Regions from separate parts of the Streptomyces pseudoechinosporeus genome, predicted to be linked through region 1. Evidence: riboswitches for the same ligand, from Rfam matches in the RefSeq annotation. Region 1 holds a riboswitch; each other region holds the start of a gene.
The links. Region 1 has a riboswitch for cobalamin ahead of ACYVO6_RS11715 (cobalamin biosynthesis protein). Riboswitches for the same ligand answer to the same signal wherever they lie in the genome.
Positions count from the first base shown of each region.

Region 1 (6,772 bases):
GTCAGGGCCAGGTCGCCGGCCGCCTGTTGGGCGGAGGTCTCGGAGAGCGTGCCCGTGCCGTCGGGGGTCGTGCCGTCGCGGTCCCGGCCAGGGCTCAGCGCGGCGTCGGCCCAGCGGGCGACACGGGCCGCGCCGGCGAGCTGGGCGCGCGCCATACGGGCCAGCTCCGCGGGTGCCGGGGTGCCCTCGGGCGGGCGCGGTGCGGGTCGGCGCGTACGCCGCTGGTTCATCGCTCGGGGTGCGGCGGCCAGGGGTCGTGAGCGGACGAGTCGGAGCCTGGAGTCGCGCGGGATACGGGACGTCACGGGGGCAGTCTTCCGGTTGACGGTCCGAAAACCCAAACGGAATGTCGCGGAGGGCGACAGGGGAGGCCAACGCACCGGGCTTCACGGGCGCTCGCAGGCCCCGAACCACCAGGCGCTTCGGGGCCAACCGGAAGCCAGAAAGGAGCAGGAAGGAACAGGAAGGAGGGGGGAGGCGAGGGCTACATCAGCGGAGTGAGGAAGCGGCGCAGGGCCTCTTCGTAACCGGCCGGGTCGGCGTTCCACATGGCGCCATGCGGAGCGTTCCGGACGGTGTGCAGGGTGACCAGGTCGGGGCGGCGGTCGGCGAGGCGGCGGGAGTGCGCCCAGGGGGCGACCGCGTCATCCGGACCGTGCAGGACGAGCACCGGCACCTTGAGCAGGTCGGGGTCGGTCGCGCCCTGGATCCGGTCGCCGTGCAGGCCCGTGCGGCCCTGGGCGGCGCGGACGGCCAGCGGCAGCAGGGCACCAGGCGTGCGGCGGGCCGCGGCGAGGGCACGCAGCGTGTCCTCCCAGCTGAGGACGGGCGAGTCCAGCACGAGCCCGGAGATCCGGTCGCGCAGCGCGGAATGCGCGGCGGCGCGCACCGCCATGGTGGCGCCGGTGGACCAGCCGTACAGGATGACCTGTTCGGCGCCGGAGCGCACGGCGTAGCGGATCGCCGCGTCGAGGTCGGGCCACTCGGTCTCGCCGAGGTGGCTCAGGCCGTCCGGTGGGCGGGGTGCGCCGAGGTCGCCGCGGTAGGCGAGGTCGAGGACGGGGAAGCGGAGGCGGTGCAGCAACTCCATGACGTTCATGGGGTGTTCGCGGGTGGTGCCCAGACCGTGCACGGTGATCACCCAGGGCTCGCGGGCGCCGGGCACGAACCAGGCGGGCAGCGCGCCGAGTTCGCCGGGGATGTCGACGTCGGTGTGGTCGAGGCCGAGCGCGGTGCTCGGGTCGCCGATGTGCACGTTCGGGGTGAACCACACCTTGTCACCCGGTTCCAGGGTGCCGTGGGTGACGCGTTCCAGTCGGCGTACGACCGTGTCGGCGGGGTGCGGGGCGGCCTGAAGGACCGTACCGATGACGGCGTGGCTCCCGTTGCCGCTCAGGCCGTACATGCCTGGTCGCAGGGAGGCGAGGGCGCGGGTGAGCGTGATCTGCCCGGCGGCCGTGGCGTGCACGGTGAGCCGGGGTTCGGTGGGCAGCGGTCTGTCCGGCGACGCCCTCAGGGCGGCGTCGCTCGCGAAGCGGCCGGCCGCGACGGTGGCGGCTCCGGCGGCCAGGGCGGCGGTGACGGCCGCGGCCGTCACTTTCACGGTGCGCACGGGTCCAGTCTCCCGACGGAGTGCGCTGTCGGCCAGCCGAAGGGGCCCGTGAAAAGTACGGGCCAGGGACGGTTACGGCTGGCCGTACCCCTTCAACCGTTCCCCCACTTCCGCCACCTGCTCCGGGCTCAGCAGCGACGGCGAGTGGCCCGGAAGCGACGACGCCGTCAGCCACAGGCGGCACATCCATTCCAGCTGGGCCGTTCGGTCGTAGGCCTGGAGGAGGGTGGTGCCGTAGGTGAGGGTGCCGTGGTTCTGGAGGAGGCAGGCCGTGCGGTTCTGCAGCGCCCGGAGCATGTTCTCGGCCAACTTTTCCGTGCCGTAGGTCGCGTAGGGGGCGACGCGGACCGGGCCGCCGAGCGCGGCGGCCATGTAGTGGATGAGCGGCAGCTCCGGGACGAGCGTGGAGACGGCCGTGGCGTGCACGGCGTGCGTGTGGACGACGGCGCGGGCGTCGGTGGCGCGGTAGACCGCCAGATGCATGGGCAGTTCGCTGGTCGGAACGAGTGAACCGAGCACCTGTCGGCCGTCGAGACCGACCCCGCAGACGTCCTCCGGGCGGAGTTCGTCGTACGGGACTCCGGTCGGCGTGACCAGGACGGTGTCCCCCACCCGGACCGACACATTGCCCGACGTACCGACGACCAGACCCTCGGACACCGTCCGGCGGGCCGTCGCCACAAGCTCGCGCCAGGCCCGTTCCGTCGCGTCCCGCGCGCCCTGCCCCGCCACGTCCCGCCCGTCGCTCGCGTCCCACCGCTGTTCAGCCATGCCGCGATCCTGCCAGCCACGTACACCGACCCGGCGCGGGCGAGGGCACTTTAGGGCGGAACACGCACCTCCGAAAGGGCGCATATACGAACAGAACGCCCGCCCGGAGCAATTGGCCGACGAGCGACGGAGTTTCGCGGTTCTTCCCATACCCTCAGGGAGATTTGTCGTGCACGCCGCCATTCCGGGGGGAACTGTGGCCCGTGATCGCAAACCGTCCCGAAGTCGCCAACTGTCCCGTAGTCGCCATGCCCGCTTCGCCGTGCTCTCCGTGGCGACACTGACCATCGGCACCACCGCCCTCGTCGAGATGCCGGTCTCGGCAGCCGCCAAGCCCAAGGGGCACGACGTCTCCTCGCACCAGAAGAGCGTCAACTGGTCGAAGGCGAAGAGCAAAGGCGCCAGGTTCGTCTATGTGAAGGCGACCGAGTCCCACACGTACCGCAATCCCTATTACGGCCAGCAGTACCACGGCGCGCGCAACGCGGGCCTGGTCCGCGGGGCGTACCACTTCGCACTGCCGCACAAGTCGTCGGGCAAGACCCAGGCGGCGTACTTCGTACGCAACGGAGGCGACTGGCGAGCGGACGGCTGGACGCTGCCGCCCGCGCTCGACATCGAGTACAACCCGTACGGCAAGAAGAAGTGCTACGGCCTGAGCAAGGCCAAGATGGTCGGCTGGATCAAGTCGTTCAGCAACGAGGTGAAGCGGCAGACCGGCCGTCGCCCGGTGATCTACACCACCACGCACTGGTGGAAGAACTGCACCGGCAACAGCTCCGCGTTCGCCTCGAACCACGCGCTCTGGCTGGCCCGCTACAGCTCGTCGGCGGGGTCGCTGCCGGCGGGCTGGAGGACATGGACGTTCTGGCAGTACGACAACGGCGGGAGCCTGCCGGGTGACCAGAATCTCTTCAACGGGTCCATGAGCCGGCTCAAGAAGTTCGCGAAGGGCTAGAAGCAAGGGCTAGCGGAGCCCAGCACTCCGCATCAGTTCGACTCCCGCGCCGCCCCTCCGGTACACCCGGAGGGGCGGCGCCCCGTTTCGGTACACCTCACTGTCCTGTCAAGTTCATCTTCCGTTCATCCAGGTTGCCTACGGTCCACAAGCCGCTGACGTCCGATAGAAGACCGGGTAAATGGAGAACTTCTCGCTGATCCTCGCGATAGTGGTGGTCACTGCCCTCGCGTTCGATTTCACGAACGGTTTCCACGACACCGCCAACGCGATGGCCACCACCATCTCGACCGGCGCCATGCGGCCCAAGGCCGCGGTGGCCATGTCCGCCGTACTCAACCTCGTCGGCGCGTTCCTCTCCGTGGAGGTCGCCAACACGATCTCCAAGGGTCTGGTCAACGAAGAGGGCATACAACCCGAGGTGATCTTCGCCGCGCTCGTCGGCGCCATCCTCTGGAACCTGCTGACCTGGCTCGTCGGCCTGCCGTCCAGTTCCTCGCACGCCCTCATGGGCGGCCTGATCGGCGCCACCATCGCCTCGGCCGGCGTCGGCGCGGTGCACGGCGACGTCCTCGTCACCAAGGTGCTGATCCCCGCGATCGCCGCCCCGCTGGTCGCGGGCCTCGCCGCGATGCTCGCCTCCCGGCTGACGTACAAGCTCGGCAGGAACGCGAACGGCGAAGCCGCCAAGAAGGGCTACCGCACGGGTCAGATCGCCTCCGCAGGACTCGTCTCACTGGCTCACGGCACCAACGACGCGCAGAAGACCATGGGCATCATCACTCTCGCCCTGGTCGCCGGCGGCGCCGTCGCCCCCGACTCGGACCCGCCGGTCTGGGTCATCCTCTCCGCCGGTCTCGCGATCGCGCTCGGCACGTACCTGGGCGGCTGGCGCATCATCCGCACGATGGGCAAGGGCCTGACCGACCTCCAGCCGCAGCAGGGCTTCGCCGCCCAGACCAGCGCGGCCACCGTCATCCTGGCCTCCTCGCACCTCGGCTTCTCCCTGTCCACCACGCACTCGGTCTCCGGCTCGGTGATGGGCGCGGGTCTCGGCCGCAAGGGCGGTGTGGTCCGCTGGTCCACCGCCACCCGGATGTTCGTCGCCTGGGGCCTGACGCTGCCGGCCGCGGCTCTGGTCGCCGCGATCGCGGAGTACGTGACCTCCTTCGGTATCTGGGGCACCGCGTTCGTCGCCGTCTTCCTGGTCGCGTCCAGCGCCGCGATCTGGGTGGTCTCCCGCCGCCAGGTGATCGACCACACGAACGTCAACGAGGTCGAGGAGCCCGCCGACGTGGTGACCACGGCCATCACCGCCGTCACCCCGCCCCCGACGGGCACCGTCGAAGAGCCGGACACCGAGCCCGCCCGTACCGCCACGGTCTAAGGAACGAACAGCATGAAGATCGATTGGGCAGCCCTCGGCTCCGTCTTCGGAGTCAGCCTCATCGTCACCGTCGCCCTCGTGGGCCTCTTCACCCTCGGCATCGCCGGCCTCTCCAAGCGCGAGTCGGCGTCCGCCCACGGCAACTCCGCGACCCTCGCGACGACCGGCGCGTACGCCTGCTTCACGGCATGCACGGCGGCGGTGGCGTACGGCATCTACCTGATCGTGGCCTGACGTCCCGCAACCCACCCGCCTGTGTGGGCCTTCGCACACTCTCCCTTCGCAGGTCAGCGGCAAGTTGACGGCTGCTGATGGGCGTGGTGGACTGCCCGAGCCAAGTACGGCGGCAGAAGAGGAAGCCGGTGTGAGTCCGGCGCGGTCCCGCCACTGTCACCGGGGAAGCAAGTCCCGGGAGCCAGGAACTCTCGCCGTCGGTCTCGTCGAACCAGGGCGCGGACACCCTGAGTGAGGACATATCGCCATGTGCGGCTGCCTGTTGCGGTTCAGTTTGCCGAGTACGAGGGTTTCGAGGGCCCCAAGGGTTCTGCCTGACGTAGCGACAGGCTGACCCCATGCGTGCCGATCGCGTTTTCGCGTACGGCGCCGCCGCCGGCCTCCTCGGTGACCAACTCCTCGGCGATCCACGCCGTGGGCATCCGGTCGCCGCGTTCGGGCGGGCCGCGGGCGCCGTGGAACGGGTGTTGTGGCGGGACCACCGCGGGTGGGGCGCGCTGCACACCGCCGTGTGCGCCGGCGGTGCCGTATCTCTTGCGGCCCTCGCCGCCACTTCCGTACGTACGTCCCGTACCGCCTCCATAGCGCTGACCGCCGCCGCCACCTGGGCCGTGGTCGGCGGGACTTCGCTCGGCCGCGAGGCCCGTGCTATCGGCGAGGCACTCGCCGCAGGAGACATCGAGACGGCCCGGGAACGGCTGCCGCACCTGTGCGGACGGGACCCCCAGGCGCTGGACGCCGACGGGATCGCCCGGGCCGTCGTCGAGTCCGTCGCCGAGAACACCTCCGACGCGGTGGTCGGCGCGCTGGTGTGGGGCGCCGCGGCAGGTGTGCCCGGGCTCGTCGGCTTCCGGGCCGTCAACACGCTGGATGCCATGGTCGGGCACAAGTCGCCCAAGTACCGGCGGTACGGCTGGGCTTCGGCACGGCTCGACGACGTGGCGGGGTGGCCGGGCGCCCGCCTGACCGCCGTGCTCGCGACCGTCGCGGGCAGCGATCCACGCGGGGCCGTACGCGCCTGGCGCGCTGACGCCGAACGGCACCCGAGCCCCAACGCCGGGCCCGTCGAGGCCTCGTTCGCGGGGGCGTTGGGAGTACGGCTGGGCGGAACGCTGTCGTACGGGGGGCGAGTTGAGCACCGGCCGGTACTCAACGGCGAGGGGCGGGCCGTGCGGGTCGACGACATCGAGCAGGCTGTGCGGCTCTCGCGGCGCGTGAGCCGGCTCGCACTCGGTGCGACCGTCGCCGGGCGGCTCGTCATGAGACGGCTCCTCACCGGTCGGCTCATCGCAAAGGGACGTACGTCATGAGTGGCGGCGGGCTGCTCGTCGCCGGAACCACCTCCGACGCCGGCAAGAGCGTCATCACCGCCGGGATCTGCCGGTGGCTGGTGCGCCAAGGGGTGAAAGTCGCCCCCTTCAAGGCGCAGAACATGTCCCTCAATTCGTTCGTCACACGCGAGGGCGCCGAGATCGGGCGCGCACAGGCCATGCAGGCACAGGCCGCACGCGTCGAGCCGACAGCGCTCATGAACCCCGTACTGCTGAAGCCGGGAAGTGACAGGAGCAGTCAGGTCGTCCTCATGGGCAAGCCCGTGGGCGAGTTGAGCGCGCGCGGCTACCACGGTGGCAGGCAGGAGAAGCTTCTCGGGACCGTGCTGGAGTGTCTGGCCGAGTTGCGGGGCACGTATGACGCGGTGATCTGCGAGGGGGCGGGCAGTCCCGCCGAGATCAATCTGCGGCGGACCGACATCGTGAACATGGGGATCGCCAGGAATGCCCGGCTCCCTGTGCTGGTGGTCGGTGACATC
Region 1 is NZ_BAAGPS010000009.1:33,291-40,062, forward strand. It holds gene ACYVO6_RS11685 (hypothetical protein) at 1-305, opposite strand, end outside; gene ACYVO6_RS11690 (alpha/beta hydrolase family protein) at 485-1,612, opposite strand; gene ACYVO6_RS11695 (class II aldolase/adducin family protein) at 1,685-2,383, opposite strand; gene ACYVO6_RS11700 (lysozyme) at 2,580-3,341, shown strand; gene ACYVO6_RS11705 (inorganic phosphate transporter) at 3,523-4,728, shown strand; gene ACYVO6_RS11710 (hypothetical protein) at 4,741-4,962, shown strand; cobalamin riboswitch at 5,033-5,175, shown strand; gene ACYVO6_RS11715 (cobalamin biosynthesis protein) at 5,301-6,272, shown strand; gene ACYVO6_RS11720 (cobyric acid synthase) at 6,269-6,772, shown strand, end outside.

Region 2 (6,772 bases), on a different contig from region 1:
TCAGCGTGGGCAATCGCAAGTGCCCCGGCGACCACTTCTCGATGGCCGAACTCGCCATCATCCTGGCGACGGTGATCCCGAAATGGCGCTTCGAGTTCCTGCCCGAGGCAGACCGCTCGACCCATGTCGGCCTCACGCTCCAGCCCACCCGGCTGCTGCTGAAGGCCATACCGCGCTGAACCGCGTACCGATCCGCGGGCGGCGCACGTTCAGGCGACCTCGGGCTCGGCCTGTGGGCCCCTGAACGTGCGCCGGTAGGCGTTCGGCGTGGTCCCCAGCGCCCGTACGAACTGATGCCGCAGCGCCGCCGCCGTACCGAACCCCGTGCGGCCCGCGATCGCGTCCATCGTCTCGTCCGTCGCCTCCAGCAACTGCTGGGCCAGCAGCACCCGTTGGCGCAGGATCCAGCGGTACGGCGTGGTGCCGGTCTCCTGCTGGAAACGGCGCGCGAAGGTGCGCGGGGACATATGCGCACGGGCGGCGAGCTGCTCGACGGTCATCTCCTCGTCGAGGTGGCGCTCCATCCACACCAGGACCTCGCCGACCGTGTCGCACGAGGAGAGGGGCAGCGGGCGCTCGACGTACTGCGCCTGGCCGCCGTCGCGGTGCGGCGGCACGATCATCCGACGGGCGATCTTGTTGGCCACCTCCGTGCCCTGTTCCTTGCGGACGATGTGCAGACAGGCGTCGATACCGGAGGCGGTGCCGGCCGAGGTGATCACCGGGTCCTCGTCGACGTACAGCACATCGGGTTCGACGATCGCCCGCGGATAGCGGAGAGCGAGTTCGTCAGCCTGCCGCCAGTGCACCGCGCAGCGCCGTCCGTCGAGGAGCCCGGCCGCGCCCAGCACGAAGACACCGGAGCAGACGCTGAGCACGCGGGCCCCGCGGTCGGCGGCCCGGCGCAGGGCGTCGAGCATCTCGGGCGGATAGTCGCGCCCGATGTAGTCGCTCCCGGCCGGTACGGCGATCAGGTCGGCCTCTTCGAGCCGGTCGAGGCCGTACGGCGTGGAGACCGTGAACCCGGCGACATGGGTGCTGAGCGACGGGCCCTCCGCGGAGACGACCGCGAAGTCGTACCCGGGCAGGCCCTCGTCGCTGCGGTCGAGGCCGAACACCTCGCAGAGGACGCCGAGTTCAAAGGGATGCACACCGTCGAGCAGGACGGCGGCCACGTTGCTCAGCATGACCCACCTCGCATGGATGCGCAGGTCAACAGGGACTTCGGCCGGGGGTCCGGCCCGCGGCGGAGCCGCTGTCGGATGCCGCGTCCCCCGGGATGGCACAGCAGCATGCCGCCAGTATGCCTGAGAGATGGCAGGAATTCGAGGGTGTGCGGCAGTCCTGCCACTGACCGTAAGGAGCAATCGGCGCGACAGTAGTGTCCATGGATACGACACGCATGGAAGCACTGATCGGAATGCTCACCGTCCTCGGAATCCTGGTCCTGCTCGTCCTCCCCGCAGTGATCGGCATCGTGCGCGACCGGCGCATCGACCGTCAGCTCAGGGAGGCCGAGCAGGGGCACCCGGAGGATCAGAAGTCCTCGTCGAAGCCGACCGAACCCTCCACCGCCACCTGGTACGCCGAAGGCCGGCGCTCGAAGAAGTTGGTCAGCTCCTGAACGCCCTGCAACTCCATGAAGGAGAAGGGGTTCTCGGAGCCGTAGACGGGTGCCAGGCCGAGGCGTGCGAGTCGCTGGTCGGCGACGCACTCCAGGTACTGGCGCATCGAGTCGGTGTTCATGCCCGGGAGACCGTCACCGCACAGGTCGCGCGCGAACTGCAGCTCGGCCTCGACGGCCTCCCGGAGCATGTCGGTGATCTGCCGGTCCAGCTCCTCGTCGAAGAGATCCGGCTCTTCCTTGCGGACGGTGTCGACCACGGCGAACGCGGCGTCCATGTGGCAAGTCTCGTCCCGGAAAACCCAGTTGGTGCCGGTCGCCAGGCCGTGCAGCAGGCCGCGGCTGCGGAACCAGTAGACGTACGCGAAGGCGCCGTAGAAGAACAGGCCCTCGATGCACGCGGCGAAGCAGATGAGATTGAGGAGGAATCGGCGGCGGTCGGCTTTGCTCTCCAGCCGGTCGATCTTCTCCACCGAGTCCATCCACTTGAAGCAGAACTCGGCCTTCTCGCGGATGGACGGGATGTTCTCGACCGCGTCGAATGCGGCGGCGCGGTCCTCCGGGTCGGGGAGGTAGGTGTCCAGGAGCGTCAGATAGAACTGGACGTGCACGGCCTCCTCGAAGAGCTGACGGCTCAAGTAGAGCCTTGCCTCGGGGGAGTTGATGTGCTTGTAGAGGGTGAGCACCAGGTTGTTGGCGACGATCGAGTCGCCGGTCGCGAAGAATGCGACGAGCCGGCCGATGAGGTGCTGCTCGCCGGGTGACAGTTTCGCGAGATCTGTCACATCCGAGTGGAGGTCCACTTCCTCCACGGTCCAGGTGTTCTTGATCGCGTCCCGGTAGCGCTCGTAGAAGTCGGGGTAGCGCATGGGGCGGAGGGTCAGCTCGAAGCCCGGGTCGAGCAGGTTCTTGTCACTCATGATTACTGGCAGGCCTCGCAGGACTCGGGGTTTTCCAGGGAGCAGGCGACCGCGTCGGGGTCGGCGGCTTGCTGTACGGGGACGGGGGCGGCGGCCGAGGAGGAACCGGCCGCGCGGGCGATGCGGGTCGCCGGGCGCGAGCGCAGGTAGTACGTCGTCTTCAGGCCCGACTTCCAGGCGTACGCGTACATCGAGGAGAGCTTGCCGATGGTCGGCGTCTCCATGAAGAGGTTCACGGACTGGGACTGGTCCAGGAACGGGGTGCGGGCCGCGGCCATGTCGATCAGCCCGCGCTGCGGGATCTCCCACGCCGTGCGGTAGAGCCGTCGTACGTCCTCGGGGATCCAGGCGAAGTCCTGCACCGAACCGTTCGCCTCGCGCAGCGCCTCGCGGGTGCGGGCGTCCCAGACGCCCAGCTCCTTCAGCTCGTTCACCAGGTACGAGTTGACCTGGAGGAACTCGCCCGACAGGGTCTCGCGCTTGAAGAGGTTGGAGACCTGCGGCTCGATGCACTCGTAGACGCCTGCGATGGAGGCGATCGTGGCGGTGGGCGCGATGGCGAGCAGGAGCGAGTTGCGCATGCCGGTGGTGGCGATGCGCTCGCGCAAGGCCGCCCAGCGCTCGGGCCAGGTCAGGCGGACGCCCGGGAAGTGGTCGGGGTGCAGCACCCCCCGGGCCGTACGGGTCTTCTCCCAGGCCGGGAGCGGGCCGCTGCGCTCGGCGAGGTCGGCGGAGGCCTCGTACGCGGCGAGCATGATGCGCTCGGCGATGCGGGTGGAGAGGGCCTTGGCCTCCGGGGAGTCGAAGGGAAGCCGCAACTTGAAGAACACGTCCTGGAGACCCATCGCGCCCAGACCGACAGGGCGCCAGCGCGCATTCGACCTACCCGCCTGCTCGGTCGGGTAGAAGTTGATGTCGACGACGCGGTCGAGGAAGGTGACGGCGGTACGGACGGTGGCGTCGAGCCGTTCCCAGTCGAGATCGCCGGTCGTCATGTCGACAAAGGCACCCAGATTCACGGACCCCAGATTGCAGACCGCCGTCTCCCCGTCGTCCGTCACCTCCAGGATCTCCGTGCAGAGGTTGGAGGAGTGGACCGTGTGGCCGGGCAGGGCGGTCTGGTTGGCGGTGCGGTTGGCGGTGTCCTTGAAGGTCATCCAGCCGTTGCCGGTCTGCGCGAGGGTGCGCATCATGCGGCCGTACAGATCGCGGGCCGGGATGGTCTTCCTGGCGAGGCCGTCAGCCTCCGCCTTGCGGTACGCGGCGTCGAACTCCTCGCCCCACAGGTCGATCAGTTCGGGCACGTCGGAGGGGGAGAAGAGGGACCACAGGCCGTCCTCGTCGACCCGGCGCATGAACTCGTCCGGGATCCAGTGCGCGAGGTTCAGGTTGTGCGTACGCCGGGCGTCCTCACCGGTGTTGTCGCGCAGCTCCAGGAACTCCTCGATGTCGGAGTGCCAGGTCTCCAGGTAGACGGCTGCGGCACCCTTGCGCCGGCCGCCCTGGTTCACGGCGGCGACCGAGGCGTCCAGGGTTTTGAGGAACGGGACGATGCCGTTGGAGTGCCCGTTCGTGCCGCGGATCAGCGCACCGCGGGAACGGATCCGGGAGTACGCGATGCCGATGCCGCCCGCGTGCTTCGAGAGCCGGGCGACCTGGTGGTAGCGCTCGTAGATGGAGTCCAGCTCGTCCTTCGGGGAGTCGAGGAGGTAGCAGGACGACATCTGGGGGTGCCGTGTACCGGAGTTGAAGAGGGTGGGGGAGGAGGGCAGGTAGTCGAGGCGGCTCATCAGGCGGTAGAGCGCGGCGACTTCGTCGACGGAACGGGTGCTGTCGTCCTCGGCGAGCCCAGAGGCGACGCGCAACATGAAGTGCTGGGGCGTCTCGATGACCTTGCGGGTGATCGGGTGCCGGAGGAGGTACCGGCTGTGGAGCGTACGCAGTCCGAAGTAGCCGAAACGGTCGTCGGCTTGGGGGGCGATGAGCGAGTCGAGCCGCTCGGCGTGGATGCGTACGAACTCGGCGGTCCGGTCGGCGATGAGCCCTTCCCGGTGCCCCACCGAGACGGACTCGGTGAAGGACGTGACGCCTTGCGAGGCGGCCTCGGCGCGGATGCCGATGGTCAACAGGCGGGCGGCCAGCCGCGAGTAGGCGGGATCCTCGGAGATGAGGCCGGCCGCCGCCTCGGTGGCCAGCTCGCGCAACTCCGCCTCGTCCGCGTGCGCGGACCGGCCGCGCAACGCGGCGGCGGCGACCCGGCCGGGGTCGGTGTCGGGGAGGTCGGCGGTGAGGTCGGTCAGGGTCCGCAACAGCGCAGTTCCGGGACTGCCGGTCTCCAGGGCTGCTGAAACCGGATCGGCTGGCGCGATGGTCACGTGGGGCTCTCCCTCACTCGGTAAGGGGCCTGCGGGGAGAGGGGGTTCGGGGCACACGGGCGTACGCGCTCTGCGACAGCGGGACGCCGCGTCCACCGGCCCACTCCGCGAGGCCCGGACGTCATGGTCGCCCGGACCGGATTGGCCTGGGCACGCTGTCGGCAGGTCCTCGGACTGACGCTCGCGCACGGCCCATCCCAGGGACAGACATGCACAAGTACACCGTTGCGGGACAGTTCCGGATTCGCACCGGATTCCCCTGCGGCGACAGCGAGCATGAGCATACATCTTGTGTTGGGCTTGGGAAGCGCACACCACATGTTGTGTCGAGCGTCGGCTTTGGAGGGTGTCAGAGTGTCAGCTCATAGGTGAGCAGAGTGATGTCGTCGAGGTGCGGGATCGGGTTCCAGTCGCGTTCCGGAGTGCGGGTGAAGCCAACGCGTTCGTAGATGCGGTGGGCTGAGTGCATGGTGCGCTGGGTCGACAGGACGATGCGTACGCAGCCTTCGGTGGGCCGTGCGCGGTCGACGCAGGCGCGTACGAGCGCCTCTCCGACACCCCGGCCACGGGCCTCCGGGGCGACGGCGAGCATCCGTATCTCGGCCTCACCGGGTTCCGCGATGTCGGCCATCGGTCCGCCGGACGGTACGAAGGTCACGCCGCCCAGCACGCGGTCGTGCTCGACGGCGACCAGCACCTCGGCCGCGGCGGCCCGCTTGGCGACGTCCCGCAGCTCGCCCAGGTACTCGTCGCTCTCTCCGAAGTCGAGCAGGCCGTCCCCGAGATAGGCCTGTGCGGTGATCTCGCCGAGGGTCTCGTACTCCTCCGGGGTTGCCCGCCTGATCACCTGGTCTCCTTCGAGGATGCCCCGCCTTCAGGCGGGGGAGGAATCGAACTCCTGCGGAGTAGGGCAGGGGACGGGGTTTCGCCTCCAGGGCGAAAGACCGCCACGCGATCGGGTAGCCTGCCTGTCGTGCGTTGCGAGAGCCAAGCGCGCACACCGTGCCGATCGAGAACCAAGACGGCACTGCCGAGCTTTGCTCAACAAACCGGGCAGGTTCCGTCCCGGCTGGTGTTGAGGGAGTAAGACCTTTCAGGCCGCTGGTCTGTGGGGCTTCCTGAGCCAGAAATCCCCCTGCTTCAGCTGGGGGAGGGTTCAAGATGTCCATGTGGTGCAGTGTGCATCAGGGGTACGACAACGGCCTGTGGTTTTCCCCCGTACTGGATCTCAGTACGGGGATCTCAGCCCACCCCCGGCCACTGCGGCACCGTCGCCACGAAGTCCTTCACGAAGTCGCGAGGCCCCGGCCCCAGGGCCACGCGGCCCGTGAGGGCCGTACGGGCCGTGAGGACAGGGGAGTCGGCGTAGTAGACGCGCTGTGCGGACGAGGGGATGAACACGGTCTTGCCGCGGGTCAGTTCGCTCGCGGACTCGACGATGACGGCGCCCTCCGCGGCGGTGATGAACGACTCGTCCGCGCACACCCCCACCGCGAGCGGATCGTGCAACGGGCAGGCGTCGCCCCCGCCGTGGCGGCGGTACGCGTCCATGTACACCCGTAGCAGCCGGACGGCGAGCGCCGTGCCCGTGCCCGCCGCCTCCAGGACGGCCAGGTCGGCGGAACCGAGCAGGCAGCGGTGCGAGGCGTCCAAGTCGACCATCGTGAACGGGATCCCGGAGGAGACGACCACCTCGGCGGCGTCCGGGTCGGCCCAGATGTTGAACTCGGCGACCGGCGTGATGTTCCCGGGCACCTGCGCGGCACCGCCCATGAACACGAACTTCTTGACGCGGTGGGCGAACGCCGGGTCCTCCAGGAGCGCGATCGCCACGTTGGTGAGCGGGCCCGTGG
Region 2 is NZ_BAAGPS010000078.1:80,978-87,749, reverse strand. It holds gene ACYVO6_RS43425 (bifunctional albaflavenone monooxygenase/terpene synthase) at 1-179, shown strand, start outside; gene ACYVO6_RS43420 (GlxA family transcriptional regulator) at 210-1,187, opposite strand; gene ACYVO6_RS43415 (hypothetical protein) at 1,388-1,624, shown strand; gene ACYVO6_RS43410 (ribonucleotide-diphosphate reductase subunit beta) at 1,537-2,544, opposite strand; gene ACYVO6_RS43405 (ribonucleoside-diphosphate reductase subunit alpha) at 2,547-4,919, opposite strand; cobalamin riboswitch at 5,063-5,203, opposite strand; gene ACYVO6_RS43400 (GNAT family N-acetyltransferase) at 5,269-5,766, opposite strand; gene ACYVO6_RS43395 (nucleoside hydrolase) at 6,162-6,772, opposite strand, start outside.
Region 2: another riboswitch for cobalamin. It lies ahead of ACYVO6_RS43405 (ribonucleoside-diphosphate reductase subunit alpha); the one in region 1 lies ahead of ACYVO6_RS11715 (cobalamin biosynthesis protein).

Region 3 (6,772 bases), on a different contig from region 1:
CCGCCTGCGAGCCCTACCGCCAGCTCGGCGACCGAGGCGGCCACCGCGGCGCTGTGCGACACGAGCACGATCCCCACCAGCTTCTCGTCACTCACCGGCCGCCTCCTCGAGGGCCGCGATCAGCAGGGCGGAGGAGGTGGCGCCCGGATCCTGGTGCCCGATGCTCCGCTCGCCCAGATAACTCGCCCTGCCCTTGCGGGCCTGCAAGGGCGTGGTGGCGAGGGCGCCCTCCTCGGCGGCGGCCCGCGCCGCCGCGAAGGACTCGCGGAGCGCGTCGACCGCGGGCACCAGCGCGTCGATCATGGTCTTGTCGCCGGGCGCCGCCCCGCCGAGCTGCATCACCGCGTCCACGCCGGTGCGCAACGCCTCCGTGAGCTGCTCCTCGCTGACCTCGGCCGCGTCCCCGAGCGCCTTCCCGGTACGGCGCAGCAGCGTGCCGTACAACGGACCCGACGCACCGCCCACCGTCGAGATCAACTGGCGTCCGGCGAGCATCAGGACGGCGCCCGGCGTGTCAGGAGCCTCCTTCTCCAGCGTGGCCGTCACGGCCGTGAAACCGCGCTGCAGATTGCTGCCGTGGTCGGCGTCGCCGATCGGCGAGTCGAGGGCGGTGAGCCGCTCCGTCTCGCGGTCGACGGACACGGCGGTCGCCGTCATCCAACGGCGGAAGAAGTCGGCGTCGAGCACAGGATCTCCTCGCATGGTGCTTGTCTGGTAAAGGAGTTGGCCGGTCTCACATGCCCCAGCGCAGGCCCGCCGTTCGCACCGGAGCGTCCCACAGCCGCAGCAGTTCCTCGTCGACCTGGCACAGCGTCACCGAGGCTCCTGCCATGTCGAGCGAGGTGATGTAGTTCCCGACAAGCGTGCGTGCCACGGCGACGCCACGCTCGGTCAGCACGCGCTGCACCTCCGCATTGAAGCCGTACAACTCCAGAAGCGGCGTCGCACCCATGCCGTTGACCAGGACCAGCACCGGGTTCCTGGGGTCGAGGTCCTCCAGGATCGCGTTCACCGAGAAGTCGGCGATCTCCCGCGACGTCATCATCGCGCGCCGCTCCCGGCCGGGCTCGCCGTGGATGCCGACGCCCAACTCCAGCTCGCCGGGCGGGAGATCGAAGGTGGGGCTGCCCTTGGCCGGAGTCGTGCAGGCGCTCAGCGCGACGCCGAAGCTGCGGGAGCTCTCGTTGACCTGACGGGCCAGTGCCTCGACCCGCTCCAGCGGCTGGCCCTCATGGGCGGCGGCGCCCGCGATCTTCTCCACGAACAGCGTCGCGCCGGTGCCGCGCCGCCCCGCCGTGTAGAGGCTGTCGGTCACCGCCACGTCGTCGTTGACGAGCACCTTCGCCACCTGGATGCCCTCGTCCTCGGCGAGCTCCGCGGCCATGTCGAAGTTGAGTACGTCCCCGGTGTAGTTCTTCACGATGAACAGCACCCCGGCCCCGCTGTCCACGGCGGCAGCCGCCCGCACCATCTGGTCCGGCACCGGACTGGTGAACACCTCGCCCGGACAGGCCGCCGACAGCATCCCCGGACCCACGAAACCGCCGTGCAACGGCTCGTGCCCCGAACCACCACCGGAGACGAGCCCCACCTGCCCGGCCACCGGAGCGTCCCGCCGTACGATCACCCGGTTCTCGACATCCACGGTCAGCTCGGGATGCGCGGCAGCCATGCCCCGCAGCGCGTCCGCGACAACCGTCTCCGCGACGTTGATGAGCATCTTCATGGGTACCTCCGAGTGAGATCAGCAACTGAGCATCCGACCTGTGTCCTACCCGGTCGGAGTGGTTGAGCGAGGTCTTCGATCTTGGCGGTCCGTGGGATCGGCGGTCCCAGCAGCTCACTCTCGGAAGTATCGGCGCTGAGGGAGCGATGGTCACGTGTACCGACGTTCTTGGGTGTGTGGCGGTCGCCGACGTGAACGGGGTCGCCCATGTGAACGGCCAAGCCACGTACGGGCGTTGGTGAGCGTCGCGATGGCATAGTGAGGCCTTGGAGGCGGGAGTTGCCGCACGCTGCGGCTCGTCGGGTGCGCGATCGGAGAGGGACGGATGCCGGCTGGACTGATTGCGCTGGCAGTCGGCGGTTTCGGCATCGGTCTGACCGAGTTCCTGATCGCGGGACTGCTGCCGCAGGTGGCGTCGAGTTTCTCGGTGTCCGAGGCGGCTGCGGGTCGGCTGATCTCCGGGTACGCGTTGAGTGTCGCGGTCGGCGCGATCGCGCTGACGGCGGCGACGGCGCGGCTGCCCCGTAAGCAGGTCCTGGTCGGCCTGGTGGCGTTGTTCGTCATCGGCAACCTGCTGTCCGCGATCGCGCCGAACTATGCGGTGATGCTGCTCGGGCGGATCGTCGCGGCGTTGTGCCACGGTTCGTTCTTCGGGATCGGATCGCTGGTCGCGCAGTCTGGTCTCGCCGGAGAAGAAGTCCCGCGCGGTGGCCGTCATGTTCGCCGGACTGACGGTGGCGAATGTACTGGGCGTGCCGTTCGGAGCGCTGGTCGGTGAACGCTGGGGCTGGCGAGCGGCCTTCTGGGCGATCACCGGAATCGGCCTGCTCGCGCTGGCGGGCGTCGCCGCCTTCGTCCCCGCCCGGGTGGGAGAGACGCGGACGCCGACGGCGGTGGGCCACGCGGACCCGATGCCCTCCGAACCCTCCGACGGCTTGCGGGCCCAGGTCCGTGCGTTCCGCTCCTGGCAGGTGTGGCTGACCCTGGCGGCCACCGCGCTCAGCTACGGCGGGATGTTCGGCGCGTTCAGCTACATCGCCTACACGTTCACTGAGGTCGGGGGCTTTCGTTCCTCGGATGTCGCCTGGCTGCTGATGGTGTACGGAGTCGGCCTGGTCGTCGGGAACGTGATCGGCGGGCGGGCCGCCGACCGCGACCGTGACCGCGCCCTGGTCCTCGCCCTGCTCGGACTCACCATCACCCTGGCCATGTTCGGGCTGTTGGCGGGCAGCGCCACGGCGTCGGTGATCCTGGTGTTCCTGATGGGGGTGTTCGGGTTCGCCAGCGTGCCCGGCATGATCACCCGCGTCACCGACTTCGCCCACGGAGCGGCACTGGCCGCCAGCGCCAACGTCTCCGCGTCCAACATCGGCAACGCCCTCGGCGCCTGGCTCGGAGGCCTGGCCATCAGCGCGGGCCTCGGCTACACCGCACCGCTCTACGTCGGCGCCGGTATCGCCCTGACCTCCGTCATCGTCATGGCCGTCGCCGTGAACCTGGTCAGGCAACCGGCCACACGGGAGACCGCCGGCCGCTGAACCGCCCGCCCGCATGTGACGCCACCGGCCACCGTGTGACGTCACCGGGTTTGGCGTGACGGCGTCCGGCTACCCGTACAGCGTGTCAGCGACAGATCAGCAGGAACTCGTCCGTTTCCTCGAGGACCGGTTCGCCTGTGCGCAGGCGTGTACCGAGTGCGCGCGGGTGTGTGCGCTGCGCGCGAGTCTCGCCGATCTCGACGGTCCCGAAGATCAGCAGGAGTTGCGGCGCAAGAGCATCATGTGCGCGGAGGTCTGCGACGCGACCTGCCGCGTGCTGGCCGAACAGACCTGGCAGGACGAGGCGGCGACGCGTGCCCAGGTCGAGTGGTGCCGCGGCGTTTGCCTGGAGACCGCGCACGTCTTCGACCGGAACCCCGGCGCCGAGGAGGGCGCGCTGGCATGCCGGGACTGTGCGCGCGCCTGCACGGAGTTCCTCGCCCTGCTGAGGTGACGGGCCTGCTGGGGTGACGGTCCTGCCGGGATGTCGGCCGCCCTGAGGTGGCGAGCAGCCGCCCAAGCCTCAGCCCGTCAGTCCCCGAGCACCCGACCCACCCGTACGTTCCAGCGTCCGGCCCGCCCGCTGAGCTCCGTCGCGGTCAGCGGTGGTACGTCGATCCGCCAGAACGCCGGCTCGGGAGCACTGAGCGCCCGTACCACCACGGCCCGTACGATCTCCGGCTCCACGACGGCGAGGGTCCGGCCCGAGAACTGCCCTGCCGAATCGAGCCACTTGGCGACCCGGTCGCACAACTCGCGTACGGACTCGCCGCCGTGCGGGGCGCAGGACGGATCCGCCAGCCAGCGCGCGACCGCCTCCGGCTCCTCGGCGCTCACCTGGGCCAGGCTCGCGCCGCGCCAGCGGCCCACGTCCAGTCCCGCCAACTCGGGCTCGTCCGCGGCGTCGAGACCGAGCGCGCCGGCCGTCTCGCGGCAGCGCACGCCGGGGGAGACCAGGGCCTGGTCCGGAGCGGGCAGCGAACCCGCGGCCGCCTCCGCGAGCCGCAGCCCGGCGGCGTCGAGGGGGCATCCGTCGTCGAAACGCGCCTCCCGCAACGCGGCACTGATCGCTGGTGAGATCAACATCACTCGGCTGGTCATCGGCCCACTTTCACGCTCAACACCTGATCAACCCCCTTGCCCATACCGGGAATTGGCGCGTGACCAGGGCAACGGCGCACTCTCCGGCACCCCGTGCGCCCTTGGCCGCCTCCCCGCTTCGCGGTACGGTCACGTCGATATTGACGACGGTTCGACGGAAGCCGGTGAGAATCCGGCACGGTCGCGCCACTGTAAGCCCGTAGCGACCGCCTCCCACCAGGGGCGGTGCAGTCCGGGCAAGTCAGACCCGTGGCCGTCGTCCTGTGCACCACCGAGATGGGACGCGAGTTCCCCAGGAGGTTCTGCCATGGCCCAGTCCGTCGCTCAGCCGACCGTGACCAACCCCGCCGCACCGGCCGCCGTGCCGGCCAAGCTGCCGATCGGCGCGATCGTCCCCTGGGCGGTCTTCTTCGGCATCCTGATGCTGGTCCTGCTCTACTTCGTCGGCGCCGAGCAGGGCGCCACCTCCGTGGTCTCCGGTGAAGGCGTGCACGAGTGGGTGCACGACGCCCGCCACCTCCTCGGCTTCCCCTGCCACTGACGGCGACGAGGAAGCGTACGAGCACATGGACTCAGCAACCGTCAGAAACCTCCTGGTGCGCGGCATGCTCGCGGGACTCGCCGCGGGTCTGCTCGCCCTGGTCGTCGCCTACTTCCTCGGCGAACCACGCGTCGACGAGGCCATCGCCTTCGAGGAGGCCCACGCCCACGAGCACGGCGGCGAGGAACTCGTCAGCCGCACCATGCAGTCCACCGCCGGCCTGAGCACCGGCGTCCTCATCTACGGCGTCGCGTTCGGTGGCATCGCCGCCCTCGCGTACTGCTTCGCACTCGGCAGGATCGGTCGCTTCGGACCGCGCGCGAGCGCGCTGATGCTGTCGACCGCGGGCCTGCTCGCGGTCTACGTCGTCCCGTTCCTCAAGTACCCCGCCAACCCACCCGCCGTCGGCAACCCCGACACCCTCAACCAGCGGACCACGCTGTACTTCCTGATGGTCGTACTCAGCGTGCTGCTGACCGTCGGCACGGTGATCCTCGGCAAGCGCCTCGCACCACGCCTGGGCAACTGGAACGCCACCCTCTCCGCGGGAGCCTTCTTCATCCTCGTCGTCGGCCTGGCCTACGCGCTCCTGCCGTCCTTCAACGACGTCCCGGAAGGCTTCCCCGGCACCCTGCTGTGGCAGTACCGGCTGGCCGCCCTCGCCATCCAGGTGACCTTGTGGACCGCGTACGGCCTGGTCTTCGGGTACCTCGCGGAGCGCGTGCTGGCTCCGCGTACGGCTGCCGCCCAGCGGGGGAGCGCCACACAGGCAACTCCCGTACCACACTGAGCAGTTGAGCCAAGAGATGGGCCCCCGGACAACCGGGGGCCTTTCCTTGCGCCACCCACGTGTCACCCACTCCTGCGTGTTCCCAATTTCTGCAACACGTTCTACGGTGTGCGCCGTCAGGACCGGGCGGCCGGAGCAGCAGGCCAGTGGGAGCCCCGTGGGAGCCAGGAGGCGCCGTGCATCTCGAATACACGCCGGAGCAGCAGGAGTTGCGCACCGAACTGCGCGCCTACTTCACCGAGTTGGTGCCGGAGAACGTCCACGCCCGGTACGCAGACCCGGCGGCGCAGAAGCGGTTCTACCGCGAGACCATCCGCCGGCTCGGCTCCGACGGCTGGCTCGGGGTGGGCTGGCCGGAGGAGTACGGCGGGCGCGGGCTGAGCCCGATGGAGCAGTTCATCTTCTTCGACGAGGCCGCCCAGGCTGGCGTACCCCTGCCGCTGATGGCGCTGAACACGGTCGGGCCGACGATCATGCAGTTCGGCACCGAGGAGCAGAAGGCGTACTTCCTGCCGAAGATCCTCTCCGGCGAGATCGACTTCGCGATCGGCTACAGCGAGCCCGACGCGGGCACGGACCTGGCCGCGCTCAAGACCAGGGCCGTACGGGACGGTGACGAGTACATCGTCAACGGCCAGAAGATCTGGACGACCAACGGCGACACCGCCGACTGGGTGTGGCTGGCCGTCCGTACCGACCCCGACGCCCCACCGCACAAGGGCATCACCATGCTCCTCGTGCCGACCTCCGACCCCGGCTACTCCTGCACCCTCATCAACACCCTCGCCTCGCACGACACCACCGCGAGCTATTACGAGAACATCCGCGTCCCCGTCTCCCGCCGCGTCGGCGAGGAGAACAAGGGCTGGCGGCTGATCACCAACCAGCTCAACCACGAGCGCGTCACACTCGCCGCGCACGGCACCATGGCCATCCGCGCCCTGCACGACGTACAGCGCTGGGCGATGGAGACCAAGCTCGCCGACGGCCGCCGCGTCGTCGACCTCCCCTGGGTACGCCGCCGCCTCGCCCAGACCCACACCAAGCTCGACGCGATGAAGCTCCTCAACTGGCAG
Region 3 is NZ_BAAGPS010000012.1:230,752-237,523, reverse strand. It holds gene ACYVO6_RS18705 (PTS-dependent dihydroxyacetone kinase phosphotransferase subunit DhaM) at 1-95, opposite strand, end outside; gene dhaL (dihydroxyacetone kinase subunit DhaL) at 88-687, opposite strand; gene dhaK (dihydroxyacetone kinase subunit DhaK) at 734-1,726, opposite strand; partial or broken gene ACYVO6_RS18690 (MFS transporter) at 2,052-3,264, shown strand; gene ACYVO6_RS18685 (ferredoxin) at 3,347-3,718, shown strand; gene ACYVO6_RS18680 (histidine phosphatase family protein) at 3,796-4,365, opposite strand; cobalamin riboswitch at 4,476-4,636, shown strand; gene ACYVO6_RS18675 (CbtB domain-containing protein) at 4,673-4,906, shown strand; gene ACYVO6_RS18670 (CbtA family protein) at 4,932-5,696, shown strand; gene ACYVO6_RS18665 (acyl-CoA dehydrogenase family protein) at 5,873-6,772, shown strand, end outside.
Region 3: another riboswitch for cobalamin. It lies ahead of ACYVO6_RS18675 (CbtB domain-containing protein); the one in region 1 lies ahead of ACYVO6_RS11715 (cobalamin biosynthesis protein).